Regions from separate parts of the Pseudarthrobacter sp. TE3704 genome, predicted to be linked through region 1. Evidence: riboswitches for the same ligand, from Rfam matches in the RefSeq annotation. Region 1 holds a riboswitch; each other region holds the start of a gene.
The links. A riboswitch is a leader RNA that binds a small molecule or an ion and turns the genes downstream of it on or off. The one in region 1 is predicted to bind thiamine pyrophosphate.
Positions count from the first base shown of each region.

Region 2: another riboswitch for thiamine pyrophosphate. It lies ahead of ACZ9BC_RS10805 (ECF transporter S component); the one in region 1 lies ahead of thiD (bifunctional hydroxymethylpyrimidine kinase/phosphomethylpyrimidine kinase).
Region 3: another riboswitch for thiamine pyrophosphate. It lies ahead of thiO (glycine oxidase ThiO); the one in region 1 lies ahead of thiD (bifunctional hydroxymethylpyrimidine kinase/phosphomethylpyrimidine kinase).

Region 1 is NZ_JBWCCJ010000002.1:507,586-512,167, forward strand. It holds gene rpmA (50S ribosomal protein L27) at 1-245, opposite strand, end outside; gene rplU (50S ribosomal protein L21) at 306-614, opposite strand; gene thiD (bifunctional hydroxymethylpyrimidine kinase/phosphomethylpyrimidine kinase) at 913-2,433, opposite strand; TPP riboswitch at 2,441-2,538, opposite strand; gene ACZ9BC_RS06360 (Rne/Rng family ribonuclease) at 2,690-4,582, opposite strand, start outside.
Region 2 is NZ_JBWCCJ010000003.1:654,797-659,378, reverse strand. It holds gene ACZ9BC_RS10825 (iron-containing redox enzyme family protein) at 1-302, opposite strand, end outside; gene ACZ9BC_RS10820 (DUF4383 domain-containing protein) at 370-825, opposite strand; gene ACZ9BC_RS10815 (hypothetical protein) at 941-1,147, opposite strand; gene ACZ9BC_RS10810 (heme-degrading domain-containing protein) at 1,144-1,695, opposite strand; TPP riboswitch at 1,782-1,920, shown strand; gene ACZ9BC_RS10805 (ECF transporter S component) at 1,978-2,601, shown strand; gene ACZ9BC_RS10800 (ABC transporter ATP-binding protein) at 2,601-4,154, shown strand; gene ACZ9BC_RS10795 (energy-coupling factor transporter transmembrane component T family protein) at 4,151-4,582, shown strand, end outside.
Region 3 is NZ_JBWCCJ010000004.1:114,581-119,162, forward strand. It holds gene ACZ9BC_RS11585 (hypothetical protein) at 1-264, shown strand, start outside; gene ACZ9BC_RS11590 (4a-hydroxytetrahydrobiopterin dehydratase) at 360-698, opposite strand; gene ACZ9BC_RS11595 (thiazole synthase) at 745-1,560, opposite strand; gene thiS (sulfur carrier protein ThiS) at 1,565-1,801, opposite strand; gene thiO (glycine oxidase ThiO) at 1,798-3,135, opposite strand; TPP riboswitch at 3,128-3,246, opposite strand; gene thiE (thiamine phosphate synthase) at 3,274-4,008, shown strand; gene ACZ9BC_RS11615 (RNB domain-containing ribonuclease) at 4,086-4,582, shown strand, end outside.

The DNA.
Region 1 (4,582 bases):
GCAACGATGTTGACGACGCGACGACCGCGGCGGGTACCGAATTCAACGGCTCCCGGGGTCAGTGCGAACAGGGTGTCGTCGCCGCCACGGCCAACGCCGGCGCCCGGGTGGAAGTGGGTGCCACGCTGGCGGACGATGATCTCGCCTGCGGATACTACCTGGCCGCCGAAGCGCTTGACGCCGAGGTACTGAGCGTTGGAGTCACGACCGTTGCGAGTGGAGCTCGCGCCCTTTTTATGTGCCATCTGAAATGCCTGCCTCTAAATTCTGGGGAATCTGCTGAAAAACCTGAACGTAACCGGTGGTTACTGAATGCCAGTGATCTTGACCTTGGTCAGTTCCTGACGGTGACCCTGGCGCTTCTTGTAACCGGTCTTGTTCTTGAACTTCTGGATGACAATCTTAGGACCGCGGAGGTCCTGGAGGATTTCAGCCGTGACAGTTACCTTGGCCAGGTCAGCAGCGGCGGAGGTGACCTTGTCACCGTCTACCAGGAGCAGTGCGGGCAGCTCAATGGTGCTGCCAGCTCCACCGGCGACGCGGTTCAGGGTAACGAAGTCTCCAACGGAAACCTTCTCTTGGCGGCCGCCTGCGCGGACAATCGCGTACACCACTTGGGAACTCACTTCTCTCGACGTTTATTACTAGATTTGCGTGCGGTACCCGGCGCTGAAGTGGCTGGGTTTCCGCTGTGCCTCAACGCCGTGGATTCCCCGGGGAAATCCGTGAGCTATCCCCGAAGGGGTCATAACCCAAGTGTTGGCGTAAGCACCGAAGAACTAGACTACGCTAATTTCGTCTTCGGCCGCAAATGAGGCTGGTTCCGGCGCGTTGGCTGTGATAGGAACCACAGGCCAACCAGGCGGCGGGACCGCGCCCCACCATCCTACCGGCAGAGCGCCCGCCTGCCGGTCAGGAGTGGAGGCGCGGCGCGTCGAAGAAGTCCACTTCCAGGCGGCAGGACTGCCGGAAGGCGGTGACCATCGCCGCCCGCTCGGTATCCGAGGCGTTCCGCCCGGCCCCGTCCACGATGGCGATGGCCTTGCGGGTTGCTTCGGCGAAATCTTCGTCCGCGTAGGTACGGAGCCAGTCAGCATAGGGGTGTGCTGCCGGTTCGCCCGCGGCGACAAACCGGGCGTGGAGTGTCTTGCCCACCTCGGCATACAACCAGAAGCAGGGCAGGACGGCGGCCGCGAGCACGGCATAACTGCCCGACGCCGATGCGGCCGTCAGGTGGTCCACGTAGGACTTGGTGACCGGGCCCAGCTCGGCCTGGACGGGGCGGGTGCTCAGCCAGGACCTGTGCAGCTCCGACTCCACTTCCAGGCACTGCCGCGCGGAGGCAGCCCAGAACACCTGCTCCGTTTCGGTGGGTGCCAGGGCGCTTGCCCGTGCCAGGACCCGGGAGTAACCGTTGAGGTAGATGGCGTCCTGGGCGAGGTAGTAGGCAAACTCCTTTTCGGGGAGGCTGCCGGAGGCCAGTCCACGGATGAAGTCCAGCCCGTAGATCGCTTTGAGGTCCTCGTCGGCTTCGGCCCGCAGCCGCGCGGCGAATCCTCCGGCGGGCGGGATGGGGCGCAGGTGGTGGAAATGGTGGACGGGCCCGTTCCCTGTTCCCACGTCCAGGCGTCCGGAGGCTTCCAGGGCCCCTGCCAGCCAGGGCTTCACTTCCCGCAGCGATGCCTCCCAGTCCCCCAGCCGCGCCTGCACAGTCGCCATCGCGGATGAGAGCGAACAGCCGGTGCCGTGACTGTTGGGGGTGGCCACCCGCTCCCCCGGCACCTGGATGACTTCTGCTCCCAGCAATCCGTTCATGTTGACCAGCGCGTCCGGGCATTCGGCCCCGGCCAGGTGTCCTCCCTTCACCAGCACGGTGGTCCCGGTGGCTGCCGCCAGGCGCTTCCCCTGATCGAGCGCGCCTTCCCAGGAATCCTGCGGGCTTTCGCCAACCAGCATGGCGAGTTCGGCCAGGTTGGGCGTGAGGAGATGGGCGAGCGGCAGCAGGTCGCGGAGCGCGGCCTCGGCTGATTCCTGCAGCAGCCGGTCGCCACTGGTGGCGACCATCACCGGGTCGAGGACCACGACGGCGGGACGCACCTTTTCGAGCCATTCCCGGACCGCCCCAATGACGGCGGCGTCCCCCAGCATGCCGATTTTCACGGCGTCGATGGTGATGTCGTCACTGATGGCGTCCAGCTGGCTGGCCAGGAAGGAAGCCGGCGGGACGTGGACGGCTTCCACGCCGCGGGTGTTCTGTGCGGTGAGGGCTGTGATGGCGGCCATGCCGTACCCGCCGTGCGCGGCAATACTTTTGAGGTCCGCCTGGATGCCTGCTCCACCGGAGGGGTCCGAACCCGCAATGGACAGGACACGGGGCAGGTCCCGGCCGGAATCCGGCAGGACAGGAGTGGACTGGAGAGCTTCCGCGGGCATTGCAAGAGTCGAAGACAAGAGACATCCCTTCGCCGGTACTAGCCGGACAGGTTCAACGGGTGTGGATCTCAGCCGGCCCTTCGCGCGGCACCCCGTGTCGGTTCCCCAGCCTAGCCGTTTTGCCGCCGCCGCACCGAAGGTGACGTGCCGCTGCTGTTGGCACCTGATCCGGGCCGAAACATTGTTAACCCCGGATGCCCGGAACCGGCCGTGAGGGCGGTTCCGGGCATCCGGGTTTTTGTTGTGCTGCCTGCGGTCAGAGCTCGGAAGCAGGAACTCCCACACCGAGGATGATCGGAGCCTCGGCCTGCTTGGCGCCTGCAGTGTCCGCACCGGAGGCCGCAGCCGGTTCCGGCGCCTTCGCGGCATGCGAGTGTCCTGCGCTGGCGGCCGGGACGCTCTCATGGTGCTGGACCGACGTTTCGTTGGCAGCACCCTGGGCACGGCTGGCGCTGCGGTTGCGCCGTGGCCTCCGCTGCCGTGACTGCTCCACGGTGTGGTCCGACCAGTCCTTCTCAACGGTGGCGGCGCCGGACGGCTGCCCGGCCTTGGCCGGTTCCGAAGCTACCGGTGCCGCAACTACCGGTGCCGAAACTACGGGTGCCGGAGCTGCCGGTGCCGAAACCGCAGCTTCCGGCTGTTCTGCCGGAGCCTCGGCAGCCGGAGCGGGCTCACCGAGGTGCGCAAAGGCTTCAGCGAGCCGGTCCAGGGTGAGGGCAGGCTGCGGCTGCTGTTCTTCCGCGTGCTCGACGAAGGGCAGGGCAACCTTCTCGCCGCCGAACGTCAGGACAGCGGCGGGACGGGAGGAGGCATCGGCGTCGTGCTTGTCCGCCTCGGCCGGCGCTGCCTGCTGGGCCGGCTGTGCCTGGCGGGCAGCCGCAACCTCATCGTCGTGCAGGTGGGCCGCGTGGGCTGCTGCAGCGATGTTGGCGAGCGCCAGCCGGGTTGCTTCCGCCTTGGCATGGCGTTCGGCGTCTGCCGGGTCCGGGTGGACGGTGTGCACGTGTACGGCTGCGGCCGCCGGGGCAACGTCAGGCTGCTGGCCGCCGCGTCCGCGCCGCCGCTTCCGGTCGGGACGGACGCCAGGCTGGGTGCTGTCGGTTCGCTGGCCTTCGTTGCGGTGTCCTTCAGCACGGGCTTCAGGCCGGCTGTCGGCACGCTGCACGTGGTGCTCGGCGGCAACGATGTTGGCGCGGCGGTGCTCCACGGGATCGTCGTGGGTGACCACGCCGCGCCCGGCGCACGCCTCACACTGCTCACCGAAGACCTCCAGGAGCCCGGTGCCCATGCGCTTGCGTGTCATCTGGACCAGCCCCAGCGAGGTGACCTCGGCAACCTGGTGCTTGGTACGGTCACGGCCCAGGCACTCCACCAGCCGGCGCAGCACCAGGTCCCGGTTGGACTCCAGGACCATGTCGATGAAGTCGATGACGATGATGCCGCCGATGTCGCGCAGCCGGAGCTGCCGTACAACTTCCTCGGCCGCTTCAAGGTTGTTCTTCGTGACGGTTTCTTCGAGGTTGCCGCCGCTGCCGGTGAACTTGCCGGTGTTGACGTCCACCACGGTCATGGCTTCGGTACGGTCGATGACCAGCGAACCGCCGGAGGGCAGGAACACCTTGCGTTCCAGGGCCTTGTGAATCTGCTCGTCGATCCGCCAGGCAGCAAAGATGTCCTGGTCCTTGGTCCACTTCTCGAGGCGGCCCACCAGGTCCGGGGCCACGTAGGTGACGTAGGCCTCAATGGTGTCCCAGGCTTCCTCGCCGGAAACGATCAGCTTGGAGAAGTCCTCGTTGAAGACGTCACGGACCACCTTGATGGTGAGGTCCGGTTCGCCATAAAGCAGTTCCGGTGCCAGGACCTTGGTGGAGGTGGACTGGCTTTCGATGCCTTCCCACTGGGCGCGCAGCCGGTTGATGTCGTGCGTCAACTCTTCCTCGGATGCTCCCTCGGCGGCTGTGCGCACAATGACGCCCGCGTGTTCCGGAAGGCGGTCCTTGAGGATGCGCTTGAGGCGGTTGCGTTCGACGTCGGGCAGCTTGCGGGAGATGCCGGTCATGGAGCCGCCGGGCACGTACACGAGGTAGCGGCCGGGCAGCGAGATCTGGCTGGTCAGGCGTGCACCCTTGTGGCCCACCGGGTCCTTGGT
Region 2 (4,582 bases), on a different contig from region 1:
TCCCGGGCGGCGAGGCGCAGGGCTTCCTCGAAGGGCTTCTCCAGCATTTGCCGCACCTGGATCAGCCCGGGCTCCCACTCCCACTCGTCCGGCACACCTTCCAGGCCGGAGTAATGCAGCTCGTACAGGCAGAAAAGCGCGAGCTGGACATCATCATCGCCGATGATGTCCGTAACCCCCGCCAGCTTCCCGTCGACCAGTTGGCGCATCCCGGAAAGGGACTCGCCGGCGCTGCCCGGGTGTCCTGCCAAAACCCCCAACAGGGCGCTGCTGATGGGGCCTCTCGGTTCCGGAAGTTTCATGGTGCTCCTTGGGTTCGGGCGGTGTGCCGGTGCGGTACCGTCTGCATTGACGGCCAGTCAGGAAAGGTCAGTTGCCGCGGCTGGCGGCGGGAGTGCGCGGGGACAGCATGATGGCCAGGGCGATCATGGCCAGGCCCAGGACGAGGTGCAGCCAGTTGTCCGCACCGTTCTCCGGGATGAAGTTTGCCGGCGTGTTGTCTCCGATGAGGAGGCCATACAGCCAGAGCACCAGGTAGATGACCCCGCCGTAGGTGAAGAAGTTCCTGGCCTGGCGGTGGGTCCGCGCCATGAGCAGGCCGGCGGCGCCGAAGAGGCAGTGGACAAGGTTATGGAGAATGGATACCTGGAACACACCCAGCAGCAGGGCGCCTGAACCGGGCCCTGCGAAACCGAGGGAATCATAGTTGCGGGTAACGCCGGGAACGAATCCCAGGATGCCAACGAGCAGGAATACGGCGCCGGCGGCAACGGCAGACCACTGCAGGGCGGTTCGGACGCCCGGTGGGCGAATGCTGACTGCCATGTCCTGTACTCCTCTCACGCCTGAAACAATATAGTAAGCATGATTACTAATAAAAGCTAAGCAGGCTTTGTTTCTGCGTTGAGGGATACGGAACCTTCCCCGTTCCGTCCTTTTCTTACGCCGGGCCGGTCCAGGTGTAGGGGTTGGGGTGCTGCCCGCCGCTTCGGCCCTGCTCGTACCCCTGTTGCCATGCCTTGCCGACGGCGGACACCAGGTCGGCCAGCAGGGGATAGTAGGGATGGTCCGGGCCGATGAAGATCATCTCGTCCTCGGCTTTGTCCAGTGCCGCCCGGACGGCATTGTCTGCGGGCCTGCCGGTCATGCCGGGCCGTCTGCCCCTGCCGGGCGCAGCACCTCACGCATAGCCTCCACCACCAGGTCATGGTCCTGCATTTGCGGGAGCCCGGAAACGGTGACGGTGGCCACCGCGCCCACACCGGAAACATAGACCGGGAAGGACCCGCCGTGCGCGGCGTACAGGGTTTGGTCGAACCAGCCCTGGTCCTCGATCCGGCCGCCCCGGAGCCGGCCGCGAAGCCCCACCAGCAGTGAGGGAACCTCATACCGGGCGGCGGTGCGCTGCTTCGCCCGGATCCAGTGTTCGTTGTCCGGGGTGGCGCCGGGCAGGGCCACATGGAACAGGACCTGATCGCCCTTGGTGATGTCGATCGCGATGGGCAGGCCGCGCTCCTTTCCCAGTTCCACAAGGAGAAGTCCAAGGTTCAGCGAGTCGTCCAGGGAGAAGCCGGGGAACTGGAGCTCATGGATCTCCCCCTCGATGCGGCCGATGAGGGCCTGCAGCGATCCCTCCGGCTGCGCGGCGTCAGAGTCCGGATCGAAGTCGGTCACATGCGGCTGATTAGCAGTCATGGCCCACAATCTACCCCTGTCCCGGTGTAAACTGGACTCCGCCCAGCAGGGCAGTTCTACCTAAGCATTATTCCGTTCAGAGCATTACTTAACGACAGGGGAGCGCCGCCGTCGGGCACTGGCCAAGGCCGGGAACCGCAGGTGGGCGCTGAGAGTGCGGACAGCCGCAGACCCTCGAACCTGATCCGGTTAGTACCGGCGCAAGGGAGTCGAGTTCTCGAAGTCCGGCAACGGCAGTAGCCGCTTGCCGTGCTTTCCCCTCCTGTTTCCCAGGAGGATCACATGAGCACTGCAGCAATCAAGAAGACCACCAGCAAGTCCTGGCGCGTCGTGGACATCGTGGTGGCGGCCCTGATCGCCATCGCCGGCGGCGTCATCTTCTGGGCCTGGTCCCAGGGTGCGGCCGCGGTTTCCGCGCCGATGAACGCCGTTTACCCGCCCCTGACCGGCCTGATCGCCGGCGGCTGGATGATCCCGGCGGTGCTGGGCATGCTCATCATCCGCAAGCCCGGCGCGGCATTGTTCTGCGAAACCGTCGCAGCCACCGGTGAGCTCCTGATGGGATCGCAGTACGGCGCCTCCGTGCTGTTCTCCGGCTTCGTCCAGGGCCTCGGCGCGGAGATCATCTTCGCCATCTTCGTGTACAAAAAGTTCAACCTGCCCGTTGCCCTGCTGGCAGGCGCGGCGGCGGGACTCTTCTGCGGCCTGAATGACTCTTTCGCGCCGTGGGGCTGGAACATCGCCTACTCGGGCGGTGACAAGCTGGCCTACATCATCTTCACCGCGATTTCCGGTGCGGTCATTGCCGGTGCGCTGTCCTGGATCGCTACCCGGGCTCTAGCGAAGACCGGCGTGCTGAGCTCCTTCGCCTCGCGCAAGGCAGCCACGGAGCCCGTCCTCTCCTGATGCAGGCACCTTCGCACCAGGCCGGGCCCGGAGCTATGCGGCCGGCGGCCGTCACGGCCCGCGGCTGGGGGTGGCGGCATGCCGGCCGCCCCAAGCCTGCGGTCCACAGCCTTGACCTCGACATCGCGCCGGGGGAGCGGGTGCTCCTGCTCGGTCCTTCCGGTGCGGGCAAATCCACCCTCCTGCATGCCCTTGCCGGGGTTCTGGGCGACGTGAACGACGACGGCGAGGCGGGCGATTCGGACGAGTCGGGTTCGCTGCTCGTCGGCGGTGCGTCCCCCCGCGGGCAGCGCGGCCATGCCGGGCTGATGCAGCAGGACCCCGAAACACAGGTTGTCCTCTCCCGCGTAGGCGACGACGTCGCCTTCGGCGCCGAAAACCTTGCCGTGCCCCGTGACGCGATCTGGACCCGCGTGCACGAGGCGCTTGACGACGTCGGCCTGTCCCACCTGCCGCTGGACCATCCGACGTCGGCCCTGTCCGGCGGCCAAAAGCAGCGCCTCGCGCTGGCGGGCATCCTTGCGATGCGGCCCGGGCTGATCCTTTTGGATGAGCCCACCGCCAACCTGGACCCGGCGGGTGTGCTGGAGGTCCGCGACGCCGTGGCCCGGTGCCTGGACAAGACCGGCGCAACGCTGGTGGTGGTGGAGCACCGGGTGGCGGTCTGGAAGGACCTGGTGGACCGGATTGTGGTCCTGCAGCCCGGCTCGGCCTCTGATCCTGCGGTACTGCTGGACGGCCCTCCCGACCAGGTACTGAGTGACGCGCGGACCATGCTGATGGCCGCCGGGGTATGGGTGCCCGGTTATGTGCCCGCCACCCGTGCCCGTGCTGCCGTGCCGGCCGCCGGGACGGGAAATCTCCTGCTCGCCGCCGAAAAGCTGGCAGTGTCCCGGGAACGTCCGCGCCGCAGCGGGTTCCGCAGGATCCCGCCAGTCCCGGTGCAGGAAGACATCACCGCGCAGGTGCGGGCCGGCCAGGCACTGGCAGTGGTGGGACCCAACGGTGCGGGAAAATCCACCTTTGCCCTGACCCTCGCGGGGCTCCTGGAGCCGGTCGCCGGCAAGGTTTCCGCCACCACCGACCTGAGCCGGGGAGCGGGAATCGACCCCTACAAGTGGAAAGCCGAGCAGCTGATCGAGCGGGTGGGCACGGTGTTCCAGGAACCCGAGCACCAGTTCGTTACCGGCAATGTGCTCGATGAACTGCTGTTCGGGCCCCGGCACCTGGGGCACGGCGAGGAACGCGTTGACGAACTGCTGGAACGGCTGCGGCTCACCGCGCTGGTGGACGCCAACCCGTACACACTTTCCGGCGGGGAGAAACGGCGGCTCTCCGTGGCTACGGTCCTTGCAGCGAGCCCGCAGGTCCTGGTGCTGGACGAGCCGACGTTCGGCCAGGATGCGAACACGTGGGCGGAACTGGCGTCCTTCCTCTCCGAACTGCTGGACGCGGGCACCGCAGTGGTGTCGGTGACCCACGATGCCGAGTTCACCGCCGCGCTGGGCGGGACGGAGCTGCGGATGGCTGCAGCGGAACGGGTGGCACCATGAGGCAGCAGCTGAACCTGCGTGGCAACCAAGCCCTCCTCACCCGCGCCAACCCCCTAAGCAAAGTGGCCGCCGTCGTCCTCATCACGGTGGTGCTGGCACTGTCCATCGACTGGGTCTCGGCCTCGGTGGCGCTGTTTTTTGAGTTCCTGCTGTTTCCGCTTGCCGGCCTGACCCTGACGCTGCTGTGGCAGCGTGGCTGGCCGCTCATTCTCGCCGCTGCCGTGGGCGGCTGGAGCACCTCCATCCTTGCCGCGGACAGCGGACGGACCCTGATCGACGTCGGCATCTGGACCATGAGCGAGGGTTCCCTGGAGACGGGAATCGGGTTCATGCTGCGGGGCCTGGCCATTGCCCTGCCGGCGGTGCTGCTCATGAGCTGCACGGATCCAACCGACCTCGCGGATGCACTGGCGCAGAAGGCCCGGTTG
Region 3 (4,582 bases), on a different contig from region 1:
GCAGGTTTTATTGTCTGGGCGAATGACAGGCGGCATGCCAAGTACGGCGCCGGCCTGCCCGCCGGCGTAGCCGTGGGTGCAGGGGCCCTCACGTGGATCATCCTCATGGCCGCCGGCTTCGGCTACCGGCCTGGGCTGACCTGGCTTCCATGGGTCCTGCCCATCGCGCTGGGGGCTGCGGCCGCCGTCGTGGCTATTCTTTACCTGGGCCGCAGCCGCGCCCGGCAGGACACCCTCCGGCTTACCGCGATCCTTCGGCGCTGAGCGCCGGTTTCTGTTGCACCTTAAGTAAGTGGCCGCTGTCCCGTTGGGACGGCGGCCACTTGCTTAACGGCACAGCTGCTTGATGGCGCGGCTGCCTAATGGTCCGGCACGTATTTCGAAGGCTCGGCCACAGCCCCGGACGCTGCCGCGGCGTCGCTTGCCCCGGCGGCCGCAGTGAGGTCCCGCCTAGTCACCTGCCCTCCGGCGTCGTGGGAGGTGTACCGGATGAAGACGCGGTTGTAGCGCCAGTCGAGGTCCGGATGGTGGTTTTGTTCCTCGGCAAGGCGTCCGACGGCGGCAATCACCTCGAGTGCGGCAGCCGCCGTCGGCGTCTTGAAGACGGTGACCAGGCCGCCGTCGCTGAAACGCCAGTCCGGCAGTCCGGTGAGTGCTTCGTCGATGCGTTCCCGGGGAAGGGCGTCTTTGGCGGCCACTGCTGCTCCTTGCATCAGGGCGCCGGCCGGTCCGAAGGAGCAGGCCCTACAGGAACTCGGCCCGGCCCTCCATCGCCGACGACGCCAGCGCGTGCTCGCGGCGCGGTATCCGACCGGCCGCTTTCGCCAGCCTACCGGCGATGACAGCGTGTTTGAAGGCCTCCCCCATCATCGCCGGGTTCTGCGCCCGGGTCACCGCGGTGGCCAGCAGCACGGCGTCGCAGCCAAGCTCCATGGCAAGGGCGGCATCCGACGCCGTGCCGATGCCTGCATCGAGCACCACCGGGACGGAGGCGCGGGACACGATGAGCTCGATGTTGTGCGGGTTCAGGATCCCCAGCCCGGTGCCGATGGGTGATCCCAGGGGCATGACCGCGGTGGCTCCCAGGTTTTCCAGGCGAAGCGCCAGGACCGGATCGTCGTTGGTGTACGCGAACACCTTGAACCCGCGGTTAACCAGCTGTTCGGTGGCGTCCACCAGTTCCACGGCGTCCGGGAGGAGGGTGTGCTCATCTGCGATGACCTCAAGCTTCACCCAGTCGGTTTCCAGTGCCTCGCGGGCCAGTTCGGCGGTGAGGACCGCATCACGGGCCGTGAAACAGCCGGCGGTGTTGGGGAGGACCCGGATGCCGTGGTCTACGAGCAGCTGGAAAAGCGAGCCCGTTTCGGCCGTCGAATAGCGGCGCATTGCCACGGTGGTCAGTGCTGTCCCGGACGCCAGGAGCGCGGCTCCGAGGCCGTCCAGGCTTGGGGCGCCGCCGGTGCCCATGATGAGCCGCGATGCCAGGGGTACGCCGTCGATGACCAGTGTGTCGTCCATGCCGGAGGCGCCGGCCGGTGTGATGGTGGTGGTTTCGGTCATGGTCTCAGCCTCCCTGCACTGCCGTGACGAGCTCGACGTCGTCACCGTCGGCGAGCGCTGTTGCGAACCATTGGCTGCGGGGTACTACCTGCGCGTTGTGCGCCACCGCCACGCCGAGTTTGCCGCCGTCGCGGGCCTGGCCGTCAGCGGCGAGGGGGCGGCCGGTGACCTGGCTGACGAGCATGGTGATGGAGGCCCCGTCAGCCACCGTATGTTGTTGTCCGTTCAGGGTGATGTTCATGCTGTCTCCTTGATGTTGAAGATGGTGGCGGCCGGTTCGCCGCCGGAAAACCGCCCCGGGTTGAACGGTTGCCAGCGGACGTCCGCCGTGCCGTCCAGAAGGTCCCGGCAGATGGCCGCCGCTGCGGGGGCCAGGAGGACGCCGTGCCGGAAGAATCCGGTGGCAATGATCAGTCCCGCAACGTGTGCGGACTCCCCGGCTGCCGGATCGCCGGCCAGTGGCACCCGTCCCAGCAGCGGGGCGTTGTCCGGGGTGCCGGGCCGCGCCCGTGCCGTGCATTCCAACAGCTCGAGTTCGGCGACGGCGGGCACCAGGACCTGGGCATCGCGGAGGAGCTGGTAGACCCCGCCTGCCGATACGGCGCCCGCTGCGGCGCGGGCACCGGCCGCAGGTGCGTTATGTGTTGCGGCAAGGGCGTCCTCACGCTGGGTGGCTCCGATCACCACCGTCCCGTCCTGCCGCGGGACGATATACACGGGGACGCCGTGGACCAGCCCGCGGACGGTTGAGGTCACCAGCGGCTGGAGCTGCCGGGGCACTGCCAGGCGCAGGATATCCCCATACACCGGCCGCAGCGGCAGCTGCAGGCCGTCGGGCAGCCCCGCCAGGGCTGCAGCATCCAGGCCGTTGGCAACGATCGTTTCGCGGGCCAGGACCGTGCCGCCGCCCGCGAGCCGGGCCCCGGCCACTGCCCCGTCCGCCCAGACCAGCCCGGCGGCCCGGTCCGGCACGGCGTAGCCGTCGATGGCCCCCGCCACGTCTGTTCCATTACTTTCGACGGCGGGGCAATGCGCGGCGAGCGCGCGCCGCAGGCAGGACACCAGGCGCCGGGGATCCACCTGGTGGTCCGCGGGAGTGTCCAGTGCGCAGGCGATGGCAGGGCTGAGCAGCGGTTCCCGGCGCCGGGCCTCCCGGACAGTCAAAGGCTCCACGGACAGGCCGCTGGCCTGCTGCACCCCGCGCAAATCCATGAGGGCGCGGCGATCGGCGGCATCGGCACCCACGGCGAGCGTCGGCGTCGTGAGGTACCCGGGACTTTCGCCAGAAGCGGCGGCCAGTTCCGCGGCAAAGCCCGGCCACCGGGCGGAGGAGGCAAGCATGAGCTCCAGGAGGTCCTCCTCCTGGTAGTGCAGCTCGCTCACCGGGGCCAGCATTCCGGCGGCCGCCCAACTGGCCCCGGCTCCTGGCGCGTCATCGATCAGCACGACGGACCGCCCGGAACGCCTCGCCTCCCAGGCGATGGCATGCCCAACCACTCCGCCGCCGATCACGGCCACGTCGGCACGGATTGTGCCCGACGGAGCCCCGGGCGGGGCAACGTTTGGGGTGCTCATGTGTCTCCTTCCCTACGCCGGCATTAACCGGATCAGGTCAAGCGGTCGGCTCTGACGCCCTCTCAGCCCGGCGCTTTATGACAGCTGCCGCGGGCTCCCGCAGTACGAGGCCAGTGTAGAGGAACTAGGCTTGCAGCCATGAATGTGTCCCAGTCCCCTGCCCCCGCTGCCGCAGTCCCCGCAGCCGATGCCTTCACCCACGCCGAAGGCACTGCCGGCCTGAACAGCGCCCGCCTCTACCTCTGCACTGATGCCCGCCGGGACCGCGGGGACTTCGGGCAGTTCGTGGATGCTGCCTTTGCCGGCGGCGTGGACATCATCCAGTTGCGGGACAAGGCCATCGAGGCGGCGGAGGAGCTGGAGCTGCTGGCGGTTTTGAAGGAAGCGGCGCAGCGCCATGGCCGGCTGTGGGCTGTGAATGACCGGGCGGACATCGCCGTGTTGTCCGGTGCGCCGGTGTTCCACATCGGTCAGAAGGACCTTCCGTTGGATGCAGCCCGCACCCTGCTCAACGGCAACGCCGCCATCGGGCTATCCAGCCATGCCCCCGGGCAGGTGGACGCCGCCCTCGCTGCCGCAGCCGGACCGTCCGCGCTTGACTACTTCTGCGTCGGACCCGTCTGGGCCACGCCCACCAAACCCGGCAGGGCCGCCGTCGGGCTGGACCTCGTGAAGTACGCCGCCGCAGCCTCGGCCGACGCCGGGAACGGGGTGCCCTGGTTCGCCATCGGCGGCATCGACCACTCCAACGTGGACCAGGTTGTGGAAGCAGGAGCGAGCCGCATCGTTGTGGTGCGTGCCATCACGGAAGCTGATGACCCTGCCGCCGCTGCTGCCGCCCTTGTCGCTGCCTTGGACGGGGCCACACCCTAAGGCTGCCGCAACACGACGCAGCCCGCGCGGCGTCAATGCCATGCAAAACCGGGGCTCTTCGGGCTAGGCTGATTTTCGTGTCACATCATCGGCTGGCTCCCAACGTCCACGAGCACAACAATGCCCTCGAGGAAGCCCTGGGTGCGCTGCGGACCGAACTGGAACTGCCCGGCCCATACCCCATACACGCAGTCAGGGATGCCGAAGCCGCCGTCGCGGCCTTGCAGCTGCCGGCCTATGACCTGACCGGCATCGAATTCATCACCATCGATCCGGCATCGTCCACGGATTTGGACCAGGCCCTGTTCATCGAGGCCGACGGCGACGGGTACCACGTGCTGTACGCCATCGCCGATGTTCCCTCCTTCGTGACACCCGGCGGGCCCCTGGACGCCGAAACACGGCGGCGCGGCCAGACGTTTTATGCCCCGGACGGCCGGATTCCGCTGCATCCGGAAGTCATCAGCGAGGGAGCCGGGAGCCTGCTGCCGGGGCAGGACTGTTCCGCCTTTGTCTGGGATTTCCGGCTGGACAGCGCCGCCGAAGTCACCTCCGTCGCCGTGAAGCGGGCCCG